One region of the Desulfovibrio faecalis genome, then DNA from elsewhere that is predicted to be linked to it. Evidence: riboswitches for the same ligand, from Rfam matches in the RefSeq annotation. Region 1 holds a riboswitch; the other holds the start of a gene.
The links. Region 1 has a riboswitch for cobalamin ahead of ACUZ79_RS15565 (FecCD family ABC transporter permease). Riboswitches for the same ligand answer to the same signal wherever they lie in the genome.
Positions count from the first base shown of each region.

Region 2: another riboswitch for cobalamin. It lies ahead of ACUZ79_RS02195 (sirohydrochlorin cobaltochelatase); the one in region 1 lies ahead of ACUZ79_RS15565 (FecCD family ABC transporter permease).

Region 1 is NZ_JBRBQR010000001.1:3,545,359-3,552,480, reverse strand. Features, by position in the region: gene cobI (precorrin-2 C(20)-methyltransferase) at 415-1,131, opposite strand; gene ACUZ79_RS15575 (ABC transporter substrate-binding protein) at 1,180-2,064, opposite strand; gene ACUZ79_RS15570 (ABC transporter ATP-binding protein) at 2,012-2,962, opposite strand; gene ACUZ79_RS15565 (FecCD family ABC transporter permease) at 2,962-4,062, opposite strand; cobalamin riboswitch at 4,282-4,460, opposite strand; gene ACUZ79_RS15560 (polyphenol oxidase family protein) at 4,487-5,242, opposite strand; gene ACUZ79_RS15555 (5-formyltetrahydrofolate cyclo-ligase) at 5,233-5,985, opposite strand; gene ACUZ79_RS15550 (metallophosphoesterase) at 6,025-6,711, shown strand; gene ACUZ79_RS15545 (Rne/Rng family ribonuclease) at 7,047-7,122, shown strand, end outside.
Region 2 is NZ_JBRBQR010000001.1:504,784-511,905, forward strand. Features, by position in the region: gene ACUZ79_RS02180 (phenylacetate--CoA ligase family protein) at 1-1,110, shown strand, start outside; gene ACUZ79_RS02185 (hypothetical protein) at 1,114-1,533, shown strand; gene ACUZ79_RS02190 (hypothetical protein) at 1,775-2,350, shown strand; gene ACUZ79_RS02195 (sirohydrochlorin cobaltochelatase) at 2,527-3,465, opposite strand; cobalamin riboswitch at 3,498-3,721, opposite strand; gene ACUZ79_RS02200 (30S ribosomal protein S1) at 3,929-5,641, shown strand; gene ACUZ79_RS02205 (DMT family transporter) at 5,896-6,732, opposite strand; gene ACUZ79_RS02210 (GGDEF domain-containing response regulator) at 7,122-7,122, shown strand, end outside.

The DNA of each region.
Region 1 (7,122 bases):
TCAGGCCAAAAAAGTCAGGTTTGCGTAAACCAGCCTGACAGGCTCACCCCGCCAGAACTCTTTACCCTCTTTTTGTCTTTTCCCCCTGCCTTTCTGCATTTATTGCCTTTTCTGCCTTTCATCCCGGCCCCCGATCAGGAGCTGGTCGAGGAGTTGCCTTCCTTAAACTCGCCGGAGCAAGGCGGAGGCGATGGTTGGTGTTGGGCGAATTTGCAAAATACGCATTTTTCTGGACTGACAAGGAAAAGTCCTGTTTTTGAGCGCAGCGTACTCAAGTACGTGAGCATCAAAAACAGGACTTTAACGCAGTCAGGCCAAAAAAGTCGGGTTTGCGTAAATCAGCCTGACAGGCTCACCCACGCACCAATTCTTCCCGCCTTTTCTTACCCTCTCCCCCCCTACACTGCCACAGGGCTACGCCTGCGGCTTACGGCTCAGAATCAACGACATATAGGGCGGAGTTTCACCCGCTGCACAAGCCCCGCCAAGTCCCTGACAGACCTTCTCCGCTGGCTGCTCCACATGGCTCGCCAGCACGCACGACTCCAGCCTGTTGGTTGCGCCCAAGGCTTCCGCAATGGCGGGCAAATTTCGATAGGCCTTGAGAATCACAGCCGTATCACTCTGTTGCAATGAGTCTTCCAGACTCTCCCGACTGTTGATGCCCGGTATGATGCGCAAGGTCTCGCCGTTTTCGCACAAAACGGTGCGGGTGCGGGCAGCTGCCGCCTGAAAGGAAGTGATGCCGGGAATGACCTCCACCGCCAGATGCGGCGCGCATTCGCCAAGGGTGCGCATGAGATAGCCAAACGTGCTGTACACCAGCGGATCGCCAATGGTCAGAAAGGCGGCGCTCTGCCCGCTTTCCAGCACATCTCTGGTTGTCTGGGCTGCTACGCGCCACGCCTCGCGCAAGACGGCGCGGTCGCGCGTCATGGGAAATTCCAGCCGCAACACGCGCACATCGGCCCGCAGATGCGGGCGCGCCGTGTCCAGCGCCGCTGAAAAATCATTGCGGGGCGAGGCTGCCGCAAGGATAACATCCACCTCGCCCAGCACCCTGACTGCCCGCAGGGTCAAAAGATCGGGCGCGCCGGGGCCGACGCCTACGCCATAGAGAATTCCGTTCATTAACTGCTCTCTTTACAATGCTCTGAAATATTTATGGGATCAGTGGGATCAGCGGTGCAGCCAGCTGTCCAGCTCTTCCGCCGCATCCAGGGCGCGGGGGCCGGGGCGGGCAAAACGATCTTCGTCCACCACGAGCACGCGCCCAACGCGCAGGGCGCGCAAATTCCTGTAATGATCGCGCTCCGCTAGAGGCGTTGGCTCAGGATTCATGGGGCCTTTCTGAATAATGTACGCATCCGGGTCTGCCGCGATCAGGGCTTCCTCGCTGTAGCGCACCAGCTTTTTGCTGTCGCTCACCACGTTTTCGCCCCCGGCAAGGGCCAGTATCTCGCTGCTGATGCCGCCGCGTCCGGCAGCCAGCAGATTGGGATAACGCACCTCGTAAAAGACGCGCGCCACGGGCTTGCCAGCATTGCGGCTGCGCAATGCCTGCACACGCCTCTTCCAGCCGTTTACGATGGTTTGGGCCCTATCCTCGCGCCCGGCAAGCCGCCCCAGGATTTCCGTAACCTCAAACAGCCGCTCAAAAGAATTTACTTCAAATGTCAGTACGTTCAGCCCCAAGGAACGCAGATTTTCGGTCTGGGTCTGTGCTTCGCTGCGGCCTTCAAGCTGCAAAACCACATCCGGCTGCTGCGCCAGCACAAGCTCGGCATTGGGGCGCATGTGCGTACCAATGGCTGGCAGGGCCGCAAGCTCCGGCAGGTTGCCGTCGGCAGCGGTGCGCGCCACCAACAGGTCGCCAGCGCCAAGGGCCAGAAAAATCTCGTTAAACGCTCCGTACAGGGCGATCACCCTTTTGACGGGTTGGGCAAAGGTTACGGTTGCGCCCGTGTCGTCCGTGATGACAATGGGGGCGGAATCACTGCGTTCACTGTTTTCAGAATTGGCCGCCTGCGCCTCTGCCGGAAGCAGAATCGGACTGAGCGCCATGCATAGGGCCAGACAATAGGTCAGACTCAGCAGAAGAGACTGCCGGGGCAGCAGATTTTTTCCCGCTCCATGGACCTTTTGCACTGGCAAGCAAGGCCTGAGGCAGTCCCCACTGGGGGTGGGGCAATACGCAGATGGGTATGTTGTAGAGCGCACCAAGATTCTCCTCTGTAAAAACCTTTGCTACCGGCCCGTCAAAAACCAGGTTTCCGTCCCGCAGCCCCATGAGGCGCGTGGCATACAGGGCCGCCAGATTGCAATCGTGCACTGCCATGAGCACACAGGCTCCAGCGGCGCGGCGGCGTTCAAGCAGGTCGAACAGATCAACCATTCGCGCCCAGTCCAGCCCTGCGGCCAGTTCGTCCAGCAGCAGGAGCGGACTCTCCTGCGCAAGGGCACGGGCCAGCAAAACCCTTTGCAGCTCGCCGCCCGAAAGTTCTGTGAGCCTGCGCTGCGCCAGCGGCGCGGCTCCGGTTTCTTCAAGCGCCCGGTCTGCTGCGGCATAATCTTCCCGCCCATAGGCCCCAAGCCACGAAAGGTGGGCAAAACGCCCGAGCAGCACCATCTGCCGTGCGGTAAGGCCCTGCGGCAACTGCCCTCGCTGCGGCACCACCGCCACCATGCGGGCGCGCTCGCGCGGCTTCAACGCCGCCAGCGGACGCCCCTGAATTTCAATGGCGCCAGCCTGCGGCGTCAGCACCCCAGAAAGGGCGCGCAGCAGCGTTGTTTTGCCGCTGCCATTGGGGCCAAGCAGGGCGGCGCACTCCCCGGCGTGCAGGGTAAAGCCCGCCTTGTGCAGCACGCTCTGCCCGCCGTATCCGGCGCGCAGCCCGGCAATACGCAGCACAGGCGGCGCCGTGCGCCCCTCATGGCGAATATCTTGGTCAGGCCGCAGCATCAGCGCCTCCGCACCAGCAGGGCAAAAAACGGCCCGCCAAGCAAGGCAGTGACCACGCCCACGGGCAGTTCCTGACCGCCGGAAAGCACGCAGCGGGCCAGCACATCCGCCCAGACCAAGAGCACCCCGCCGCCCAAAAAGGCCGCAGTCAGCAAGGGGCCGTGCCCCCAGCCCAGCAGCAGGCGCAACACATGGGGCACAACCAGCCCCACAAATCCGATCACCCCGGCCACGGCCACGCAGCCAGCGGTCATGCAGCTTGCCCCGGCCAGCAGCCACAGGCGGGCGCGGCCCACATCAAGGCCAGTCTGAGCGGCCTGTTCATCGCCAAGGGCAAGCACGTCCAGGGCGCGCCAGCCAAAGGCCGTTGCCAGCAATCCAGGCACAAGAGTTGCCAGCAAGAGGGGCAGACTGCTCCAGCCCCGGCCCTGAAAGGACCCCATGATCCAGAACACAATACTGGTTACGGATTCCTCGTTAAGGGCCTTCACAAGGGCCACCAGCGCCCCCAAAAAAGCGGCCACGGCAATGCCCGCAAGAATAACGCTCTCCCGGCTGAACGCGCCGTCGCCGCGCCCCAGCCACAGTGCGCAGCCAAGGGCCGCCAGCGCGCCGATCAGAGCCGCAGGGGCCACCAGCCCGGCATGACTGAAGCCAGCCAGCCCCGGCACATTGCCCAGCCACGGAATATTCCCCAGCATGACCACCAGCGGCCCGCCAAGGGCGATAGCCATACTGGCCCCACAGGCTGCTCCGGCGGAAATGCCCAAAGTAAAAGGATCCGCCAGCGGATTGCGCAACACGCCCTGCAATGCCGCCCCGGCCATAGCCAGAGCGCCGCCGCACAGGGCGGCCAGACACACCCGGGCAAGCCGGATGCTCACCACAACTCCGGTCAGGGCCGGATCATCGGGTGCGGGCGCAAAGCCTGCCAATGCCGCCAAAGCGCGAAACACGCTCTGCGCGCTCAAGGGCACAGGCCCAGGCAAGCAGGCCAGCGGCAGCGAAACAAGCCACACGACCACAAGACCGGTAAAAACCGGCCACAGCCTGCGGGATTGCGGATAGGAGGAAGGAGAAGACTCGGTCGTTCTGGTCATGCCAGCCCTCTGGCCGTAGCCTGCGGGGGCAAACGCGGGCCAAAGCGTTGGCTGACCTCAGGGGTCAGACCCTTGCCCAGTGGCGGCCTGCGTCGCGCGGGCATAAAAAAAGCCTCTTCCACTCGTGGTGGAAGAGGCCCGTATTTCCTCTGTCCTGCCGGCAAAAACCCGTTGCCGTGGGGCGGCCAATGCCACACCGTGGTGCCGTCATTCCATGACTGCGCACCTTGGGGCATGGCAGGTCTTCCGGCTTGGTTCCCCTGCTCCGGCCTTCCCGTTTCCAGTGGCGCAAGATGGAGCAAGGTTAAGAACCTTACGGCGGCGGGTCCGCTCCCGTTTTTCACGGGATTCCCTTTTCAAGCCGGTCTGCCCGGCTACCAATGCCGCCAACACTCTAGGCGCGGCTTTGCGGCCTGTCAATGGCTCAGGCTGCTATCCACACAAGGCTGGCCTGACGGCCCGAGCGTCTGGCGCAGCGATAGGAGAAAAACTGATCGTTGTTGCTGGCGGTGCAGATGTCCAGCCCGTAGATGTTGCGCGGCAAAAGCCCCGCCCGCTCCAGCTGGTGCCGCGTGAGGCCCCACAAATCCATGGTTTTGCTGCTGGCGTCAAACCAGGGCAGGTAGGGAGCGCCCCACTCCTTGTCAAAATTGACAAATTCCGCCTTGCCCGGCCCGAGGCTGGGCCCCCGCACGGCCAGCAGATCGCGCGGTTCAAGGCCGTAACGTTCGCAAAAGCGGGCCACGCCCGTGATGGGGAAATCGCAGCGGTTGCCGCGCCAGCCCGCATGCATGGCGGCGATGTACGCGCCGCTTTTGTGGGCAATGAGGATGGGCTGGCAGTCTGCCGTCTTAATGAGCAGGCCAAGGCCGGGACGCGCTGTGGCCATGCCGTCGCCTTCCGCCGTGACGGGCGTTTCGCAGGCCACGGCCTCCGGCTCAAAAACAAAACCGTCGCCGTGCACCTGCATCAGTTCGGCCCAGGCGGTCATGCCTTGCGGGCGCAGGCCTTCCAGCATGCTGCGGCGGTTGGCAATGACGTGTTCGGGGTTATCCTGCACGGTAAAAGCAATGTTGCCGCCGCCAAATTCGCCAAGGCTCACGCCTCCGGCGCGGGTCTGAAAGGCGCAACGCACCTGCGGAACACCGGGGAAAACAAAGGGGATATAGCTTACAGCCACAGCATACGCTCTTCAGTACATATATAGTTGACCCGCTGGTCCCAGGGGGCCAGGGGCAGGGATTCCACAAGCTGAAATTCAAAACACAGACCCACGCGGGGGCAGGTGAATCCTTTTTCCAGAAAGCGGTCGTAATAGCCGCCCCCATAGCCAAGCCGCCCGCCAGCGAGATCAAAGGCCACGCCGGGCAGGAGCGCAAGGTCGGGGGCAAGGGGGTGTGCCCCTGCGCCACTGCCGCCCGCAGCTTCCGGCCCGAAACCGGGCAGGGAATCGTGCGGTTCAAGCAGCCCCAGGGGGCCGGGCCGCAACTGATCCGGGCCGCTGCACGCCACAAAATCCATAAATCCAGGTTCGCTGCGCCGCACACGCGGCAGCCACACGAGCATATGGGCCTGCCATGCCGCGCGCAGCAGGGCTTGCGTGCCAAGCTCGCCCCGCACACCCACATAGAGAGCCACGGAGCGGGCATTCTTCCACAGGGCGGATTCCATCAGCCTGTTTTGCGCCGCCTCGCTGCGGATTTCGGCCAACTGGGGCGACTGCTCCGCCCGCAGACAGCGCATAACTTTACGCACATCGTTTCTGGCCTGAGCCATAGCATCGGGCAGCACGGCAGAAAGATTGCCCGCCGGATTCTTTGGCGGAGCATCTGGCTGATGCGCTGGTTGAGTGGGCGGCACAGGCGCGGATGGCGTGGTATCGGAGGGCAAGCGGCACTTTCCTTGTGGTGCAATGTGTGGCATTCTCAACACCTGCGCCACTGTAACAAAGGAAACAACACCATGCCAAGCGCCGACTCTCAGGATTTTCTCTGGATCGCCGTGGGCGACATCCACGACGAGCCTGAACGTTTTGCCCAAATACCGGAACTCTCGCAGGCTGACGGCATTATCGTTACCGGCGACCTGACCATCACCGGCGGCGTCAAGCAGGCAGAGCAGGTCATGAACGCCCTGTGCGTCCACGACATCCCCGTGCTGGCCCAGATCGGCAACATGGACAGGCCTGAAGTTGACCAGTGGCTGAGCGAAAAAGGCTGGAACCTCCACGCCGTCACCCGTGAGCTTACGCCCGAAATCGCCATTTTTGGCGTTGGAGCCTCCACATTTACGCCCTTTGGCACGCCGAGCGAATTTCCGGAATCCGCATTTTCCGCGTGGCTTGAAACCTGCTGGCAAAAAGCCCGCCATTATCCGCACAGCGTGCTTGTTTCGCACAATCCGCCCAAGGATACCGCTTGCGACATGATCCCCGGCGGTATCCATGTGGGCTCCACAGCCGTGCGCGAATTTCTGGAAGAAGCCCAGCCGGACATCTGCCTGTGCGGGCACATCCACGAATCGCGCGCCATGGACCGCGTGGGCCGCACCCTAGTGGTCAACCCCGGCATGCTGGCGCAGGGCGGCTACGTGCTGCTGCGCTCCAATTCGGGCCAGCTCTCCGCCGAACTCAAGATGCTTGAAGACTGATTTTTGCCTGCCGCATCTGCCGGAACGCATTGCAATGTTGTGATCCGGCGGATGCGGCCCCTGCCCCGCGCACTCCCCCGCAGCTTTTCTTCTGCCTCCGCAGGATGTTAGATCGGCAGGATGCCGTTCACGCCGCGCTCATTTTCCCGCCCGCCCCTTGCCCGCTTGCATATTTTCAAAAAAAACGTACTCTCCAAAAAGCGGATTAGCATGCTGCCGCCTTCGCGCGCCTTGTTGGCGCTGCGGCGGAGCAAATACGGCACATTCCCGTAAGTGCATGGCATGCTGGCTGAAATTTTCGCGGAGGCCCAGCGCCCCGCAGCAAAAGGATTTTCATGACCATAGACCAAGACACCCCCGTGGCCGCTTCACAGCCAGCCACGGATGCATCGTCGCAGGAAGTTTCCAAAC
Region 2 (7,122 bases), 3.0 Mb from region 1:
CTGCCCACCTGCGATGTGGAAGACCTGCGCGAGGGCTATCCCCTGCCGCTTCTCTGCGTGCCGCCGCGTGATGTGGCGCGCATACATGCCTCCAGCGGCACCACGGGCAAACGCAAAATTCTGGCCTACACCCAGCGCGATATTGATACGTTCAGCCTCCAGATTGCCCGCTGCTTTGAGCTGGCGGGCTTTACCCCCGAAGACCGCATGCAGCTTGCCGTGGGCTATGGCCTGTGGACGGCTGGCGCTGGCTTTCAGGCGGGCAGCGAAAGGCTTGGCATGCTCACCGTGCCTGTGGGGCCGGGCAACCTTGAAATGCACCTGCAGCTTTTGCAGGACCTGGGCGCCACCGGCTTTACAGCCACGGCATCCATGGCCCTGCTGCTGGCGGAAGAAGTGGAACGGGCCGACCTGCGCGGCAAGATCAAGCTCAAGCGCATGGTCTGCGGTTCAGAAACCCGCAGCGAAAAAATGCGCCTCGCCATTGAAAGCAAGCTCGGCCTTGAGGGCTGTTACGATATCGGCGGCATGACCGAAATGTACGGCCCCGGCACCGCCATCGACTGCGATGCCCACGAAGGCCTGCACTACTGGGCCGACCTCTTCATCATCGAAGTGCTCGACCCCGCCACCATGCAGCCCGTTGCCGAGGGCGAAGTGGGCGAAATGGTCGTTACCAGCCTGTGCAAGGAGGCCGTGCCCTTGCTGCGCTACCGCACCCACGACCTTTCGCGCCTGCTGCCGGGCCAATGCTCCTGCGGCCTTGCCATGCCGCGACATGACCGCATCCTCGGACGCTCGGACGACATGATCATTTACCGTGGCGTGAACATCTACCCCGGTCAGCTCATGGAAGTCATCGGTCAGTTTGCGGAGCTTGGCGGTGAATATCAGGTGGAACTCACCCGCGATGATCGCTCCCTTGATCATCTGGCCCTCACCGTGGAACGCGGGCAGGGGCAGACCGCAGGCAACGATGCCGCCCTGGCCCATGAGCTTGAAACCCGTCTGCACAAGGCCATCATGGCCCGTGTTTCCGTGAGCGTGGCGGACTACGCCAGCCTGCCGCGTACCTTCAGCAAATCCAAGCGCGTGGTGGACAAGCGCTAGGCCGTGCCGAAAAATATTGATTGCACTGGCGCGGGGTTTTTGCCCTGCGCCTTTATTATGAGCTTTGTCGCCGTATGCCTGCTGGCCTTTTGCCTGTTGCCACTCGCTGCCTCCGCGCGCGAAATCGCCGATGTGGACAGCCCCGCATGGTGCGCCCGACACGCCAACACAGCAAAAAATCAGACAACAGGGCCGAATCAGGCGCAAGCCGAATGTCTGCGGCTTGAAGCTGCCTGCCGCGCTGCCCTGCCCGACCTTGCCCCAGCCGCCAGTTGCCCCGACAGACAGCTAGACCGTTGCGTGGCGCAACAGCGTGATGGCGGGTCCTGGTGCGCCATCCTGTGCTGCTTTGCCCCTGATGACGCATCCTGCCGTGCGGCTGCGGCCAGCATGCCCGCCTTTCTCACCACGCCCGAACGCTAGGCCAAAACATCAGGCAAAAGTCGCCGCCTCGGTGTGTTGGCTCCCAGTGCCAGCTCAGAATGTTGAGCCTGAAATCTAGTCCCTTGCGCGGCGTGGACTCCTGCATTGCCGCATGTGCGCTCCACCCCGGCAAATTCTCGCAATTCCCCTTGCCGGATAGACCTTTGCCCCTTTTTGGCATAGGATTTTACGCGAGCGCGCCCCTGTTCTACGCGCCAGAACCGCCGACACTGGAGCGCGTATGCCCCTTGCCGCCACACCCGCATCCTTCATCTCGCTTGCAGGCTATCTTATGCTTGCAGGGGGGTCGTTTGCACTGGTGCGGCCAGGTTTGGGCTTGCTTATCATTCCTGTGCCGCTTCTGGCTATTCCCCTACATTTTTTTGCGCGCCGCGTAGGCGATTTTGCGGGAGTGGCGCATTCCCGCTGGCAAATGCGTACCCTTGGCCTTTTTTTGCTGCTGTTTCTCGGCCTTGTGGGCATTTTTTTCATTCTTGGCGCAAGCTGCGCTGACGGCCCGGCTCTGGACAGGCTGGAACTCATCGGCAATGCCTATAATGCTGGCAAGGTGGATCTGTACGCTTCGCTGGTGGGGCTGTGGGAAGTCAAAGAATTGCAGGCTTTTACCCTGAGCGCCTCGGTGTGGGCGGGGCTGGCGCTTTTGTGGCCCCTCAAACGGGCGTTTCAGGGCATGCTGGCGCTGGCTGCGGGCATTGCGCCCAAGGCCTTGCCCCTCTGGGGCTGCTGGCTCGCCTTTGCGGCAGCCATTGCGGCGCAGGGCGGCATGCTGGCCTGGCTGGTGACCCGACAGGCTTAGTCGCAACACCCGCAAGCGCACAGAACCCGACAACACACCTGAAAAACCTCTGCGAAACGCGGCATCGCCCGCATTCCCCAATTCCCCGCACCCAAAAACAGAAGCCGCACAAACCAGACGCGCTGTCCCGGCTTATGCGGCTCCCGCAACAAAAATGCGGCGCAGGCAAGCGCCCGCTACTGCTTCCTGGGTTCCTTGGTCAGATCATCGGCAGCTTCACGGGCATGGCGCACCAGGATGGCGCGCGCGCCGGCAATCTGGCCCAAGCCCTTGAGATTGGTCTCCACCTTGAAACCTGCGGCCTTGAGCTTCGAGGCCCAGGAATCGTCTTCATCCCCGGCCATGTCGTTGTGCGCATGGTCGCCAGCCACCAGCATGAGCGGCTCGATAACCACTTTCTTGACCTTGGCGGCCTTGAGTTCCACCAGCAGGTCGTCCACGCTGCGCGCGCCCTCAACGGTCGCCATAAACACGCGCTTGTCCGCATCGTGGAACACGGCGCGCGTGCCTTCAAACGTCAGATCCGCACGGCCATGGCTCTGGCCATGGCCCATGAGCACCAAGGCGGCATCCTTGCCGCGCAGGGATTTAACGTCTTCCCTGATGGCCTGAATAAGTTCCTGCGCATCTTTTTTTGATTCCAGCATGGGGCGGCCCAGAAACACGGAGTCAAAGCGGCCCGGATTTTTTTGCAGGTCGATAAGCACCGCCCGCTCAAGCGCGCTGAACTCCTCGCCCGCCATGACGTGCAGCGACTGTACGCGCACGACCTTGACGCCGTCCTTGGCAAGCTGGGCGAGCCCATCGCTGATGCCGCCCACGGGATGCCCCTCGGCGGCTATTTTTTTGCGGATAATCTGCGAGGTATAGGCCCACACCACAGGCTGACCGGGAAAAGCGGCCTTGAACTCCGCATCCACGGCCTTCATGGAAGCCAGAGCCTCAGGAACGCTGGTGCCAAAGGCCACCAGCAGTACGCCGGCCTTGGGGCTTTCTGCGCCGGATTCAGCGGCAGGGGCAAGCACAGGCGCGCCCATGACGGCGCACAGCAACAGAATGGGCAAAAGGGTACGGGTGAAAAAATGCAGAATGGAATGCGGCGTAGTACGCAGCATGGCAACCTCCTCAATGGCGCGTTGACGGGTTGAAGTTGGATAAAATGCCGGAGGATATTCGGACTTGAGGGCATGGGGCCTTGCGCCCCTTGCCTAGACTTCGCCTTCGCCGCTCGCGCGACTGGCTGTAGCGCCCCGCCAAATGGCGGAACGATGAAGCTTCGTTCCCTCTTACCGCAGCGCGACTGTTTCCGATTTTAACGGAATTCCCCGCCGACCTTTTCAAAACAATTCATGCGGCAATAAAAGTCAAGTGGGCATACCCTGCAAGCCCCGCCAGACAGGCCCTTGCAGGGTATGCCCCGCGCGGGCTGCCGCGCCTGGGCCGTCCAAAGCGGCGCAGAATCCCGGTTTTTCGGCGGCTAAAGCCGATTTGGCGCGTATTTTTTCTTGTTCTTTTGATGAAATCCTGATAATAAGGCACCTCCCTGTTATGGGGAAATTATGTTTGGAGGCTGGACATATGGCAGGTTTGGAAACCGGGCACGACAACGAAATCAATTTCGAAAGCGCCCTTGAAAACTACCTCAATCCCGATTTCGGCGATCTTGAGGAAGGCTCTATCACGAAGGGCGAAATCGTCCGCGTGGATGATGACAATGTGCTTGTTGACGTGAACTTCAAGTCCGAAGGGCAGATTCCTGCGGCAGAATTCCGCGACCCCGCCGGCAACATTTCCGTCAAAGTGGGTGATCGTGTTGACGTTTACGTTGTTCGCAAGAACGAAAACGACGGCACCATCACTCTTTCTTTCGAGAAAGCCAAGCGCATGCAGGTGTTCGACCAGCTCGAAGACGTGCAGGAAAACAACCGGGTCATCAAGGGCCACATTGTCCGCCGCATCAAGGGTGGCTACACCGTGGACATCGGCGGTGTGGAAGCGTTTTTGCCCGGTTCACACGTGGATCTGCGCCCCGTGCCGGATATGGATGCCCTGGTCAACCAGGAATTCGAATTCCGTGTGCTCAAGATCAACCGCCGCCGCAGCAACGTTATCGTTTCTCGCCGCGTGCTGCTTGAAGAGGAGCGCGATTCCAAACGCCAGGATCTGCTGCGCACCCTTGAAGAAAACCAGATCGTTACCGGTAAGGCCAAGAACATCACCGAATACGGTGTGTTTGTTGACCTCGGCGGCCTTGACGGCCTGCTGCACATCACCGACATGAGCTGGAAGCGCATTCGCCATCCCAAGGAAATGATCACCATCGGTCAGGAACTGACCCTGAAGGTGCTTTCCTTTGATCGCGACAACAACAAAGTTTCCCTCGGCCTCAAGCAGCTCGTGCCCGATCCGTGGCAGGACATCTCCGCCCGCTTCCCCGAAGGGGCCAAGTGCAGCGGCAAGGTCACCAACCTGGTTGACTACGGCGCATTTGTGGAACTGGAACCCGGCGTTGAAGGCCTGGTGCACATTTCCGAAATGTCCTGGACCCGCAAGCTGCGTCATCCTTCCCAGATGGTTCACACTGGCGACGAAGTCGAAGTGGTCATTCTGGGCGTGGACGGCGACAAGAAGCGCATCAGCCTCGGCATGAAGCAGGTTCGTCCCAATCCCTGGGAACTGGTTGCTGAAAAGTACCCCGAAGGCACCGTCCTTGAAGGCGTCATCAAGAACATCACCGAATTCGGCATGTTCATTGGCATCGAAGACGGCATCGATGGTCTTATCCACGTTTCCGACATTTCCTGGACCAAGAAAGTGCGTCACCCCAACGAACTGTACAAGGTGGGCGACACCGTGCAGGCCAAGGTGCTGACCGTGGATCAGGAAAACGAAAAGTTCACCCTCGGCGTGAAGCAGCTGGTGGACGATCCGTGGGGCCATGTGCCCAACACCTACCCCGTGGGCTGCACCATCAAGGGTATCGTGACCAACATCACCGACTTCGGCCTCTTTGTTGAAGTGGAAGAAGGCATTGAAGGTCTGGTGCACGTGTCCGAACTTTCCAGCAAGAAAGTGAAGACCCCCGCCGAGATCTACAAGGAAGGCCAGGAAATCCAGGCCAAGGTCATCCATGTCAGCGCCGAAGAGCGCCGTCTGGGCCTGTCCATCAAGCAGATCAAGGACGAAGAAGAACGCCGCAAGCCCAAGGAATTCCATTCCGGCCCGCAAGAAGCCGGTCAGAGCCTGGGCGATCTGCTCAAGCAGAAGTTTGAAGAAAGCGAAAACAGCTAGTCTGTTTCTGCTTCAAAATACAAAAGGGCGTTCCCGCAAGGGAGCGCCCTTTCTTGTTGCTTGCCAGCAATAAAACAGCGGGAGGTGTTTGAGTTGGTAATGTGCCGGCGATGCACCCGTGGCATCTAGGCAGGGCTGACTTCTTGCCCACGGACAGAACGATCCCATACAGGGTGGACTACGCCGCCTTCAGCAAAGGTTCCCTCTCGCATAGTCTGCCGCCATTATCACCGAGCCTGCCTGCAGCCTTTTGGTCAGGCCAGCTTGAGCAGTGCTGCCCCACCGACAACCAGCAGCACAGAAAATCCACGCAAGGGCGTAAAACGCTCGTGCAGCAGCCACATGGCCAACAGCATGCCAAAAATCACCGAGGTTTCGCGCAGGGCCGCCACCACGGCAATGGGCGCAAGGGTCATGGCCCACAGGGCAATGCCATACGAGCCCATGCTTGCCAAACCGCCCAACGTACCCACACCAAGCCGTTTACGGGCATAGCCCACGTAACTCCAGCCATACCGCCACAGGATGTAAACGTGCACGGGCAGCGCGTTGATCAGAAAAATCCAAATAGTGTAGGTGGCGGCGTTGCCGCTTTCCCGCGCACCAAGGCCGTCTGCCAGCGTGTACCCCATAATGATGCATGATGTACGCAACGAGATAAAAACTTCGCTCCAGCCATAGCCTCGACGCATATTATCCGTGGCAAGGCACATAATCCCCGCGCACAACGTAAGCACGCCGCACCATGCGCCCACCGACATGTTCACGCCAAAGGCCAGCAGTGCCAGCGAGGTGAGCAAGGGCGCGCATCCACGCATTACCGTGTAGGCAAAAGACATGTCTACCCGCTCATAGGCCGCTGAAATACATATGTAATAGCCGAGATGACACATGCACGACATGGCAAGATAGGGCCACGCGGCCTGTGGCAGCGGCGGCAAAAAAGGCAGCAGACACAGTGCGCCAAGACAGGCACCAAAAGCGTTCAAGCCTGTTTCAAAAAGCTTGTTGTCACCGCTTTTGACAATAATATTCCAAAGCGCGTGCAGAAAGGCGGCAAAGAGGATGGCGAGCAAGATTGATGGGGACATGGGCATTGCTACCTCTTTGCCGTGAGAATGCCAAGACAACAACACAGCCCCCCAGGCAAAGAGGGCAATACACCGATTGGAACCGCATACATTGCGTTCATGCCGCCCACAATTGCCAGCGAGGCTCTCGCTCACGCAGAGCTTGTTGCCTGTTATCTTGGGCAAAACTGCGGCAGGCAATCGTTCCCGCTGCACTGGCCCGCTGTTTCGCCGACGGTATTGGACGGGAAATGTTCTGCAAATATAACACGCAAGGGCCGTTATCCCTTTTGACTGCAAGAGCAAAAATCAATACGATTAAAATTTACAGCCGCCGCGCAGGTTCCGCACTCTTGCACGGCGCAATTTTTTTATCCAGCCCCAAACCAATCCCCCATGCGGAAGCAAACA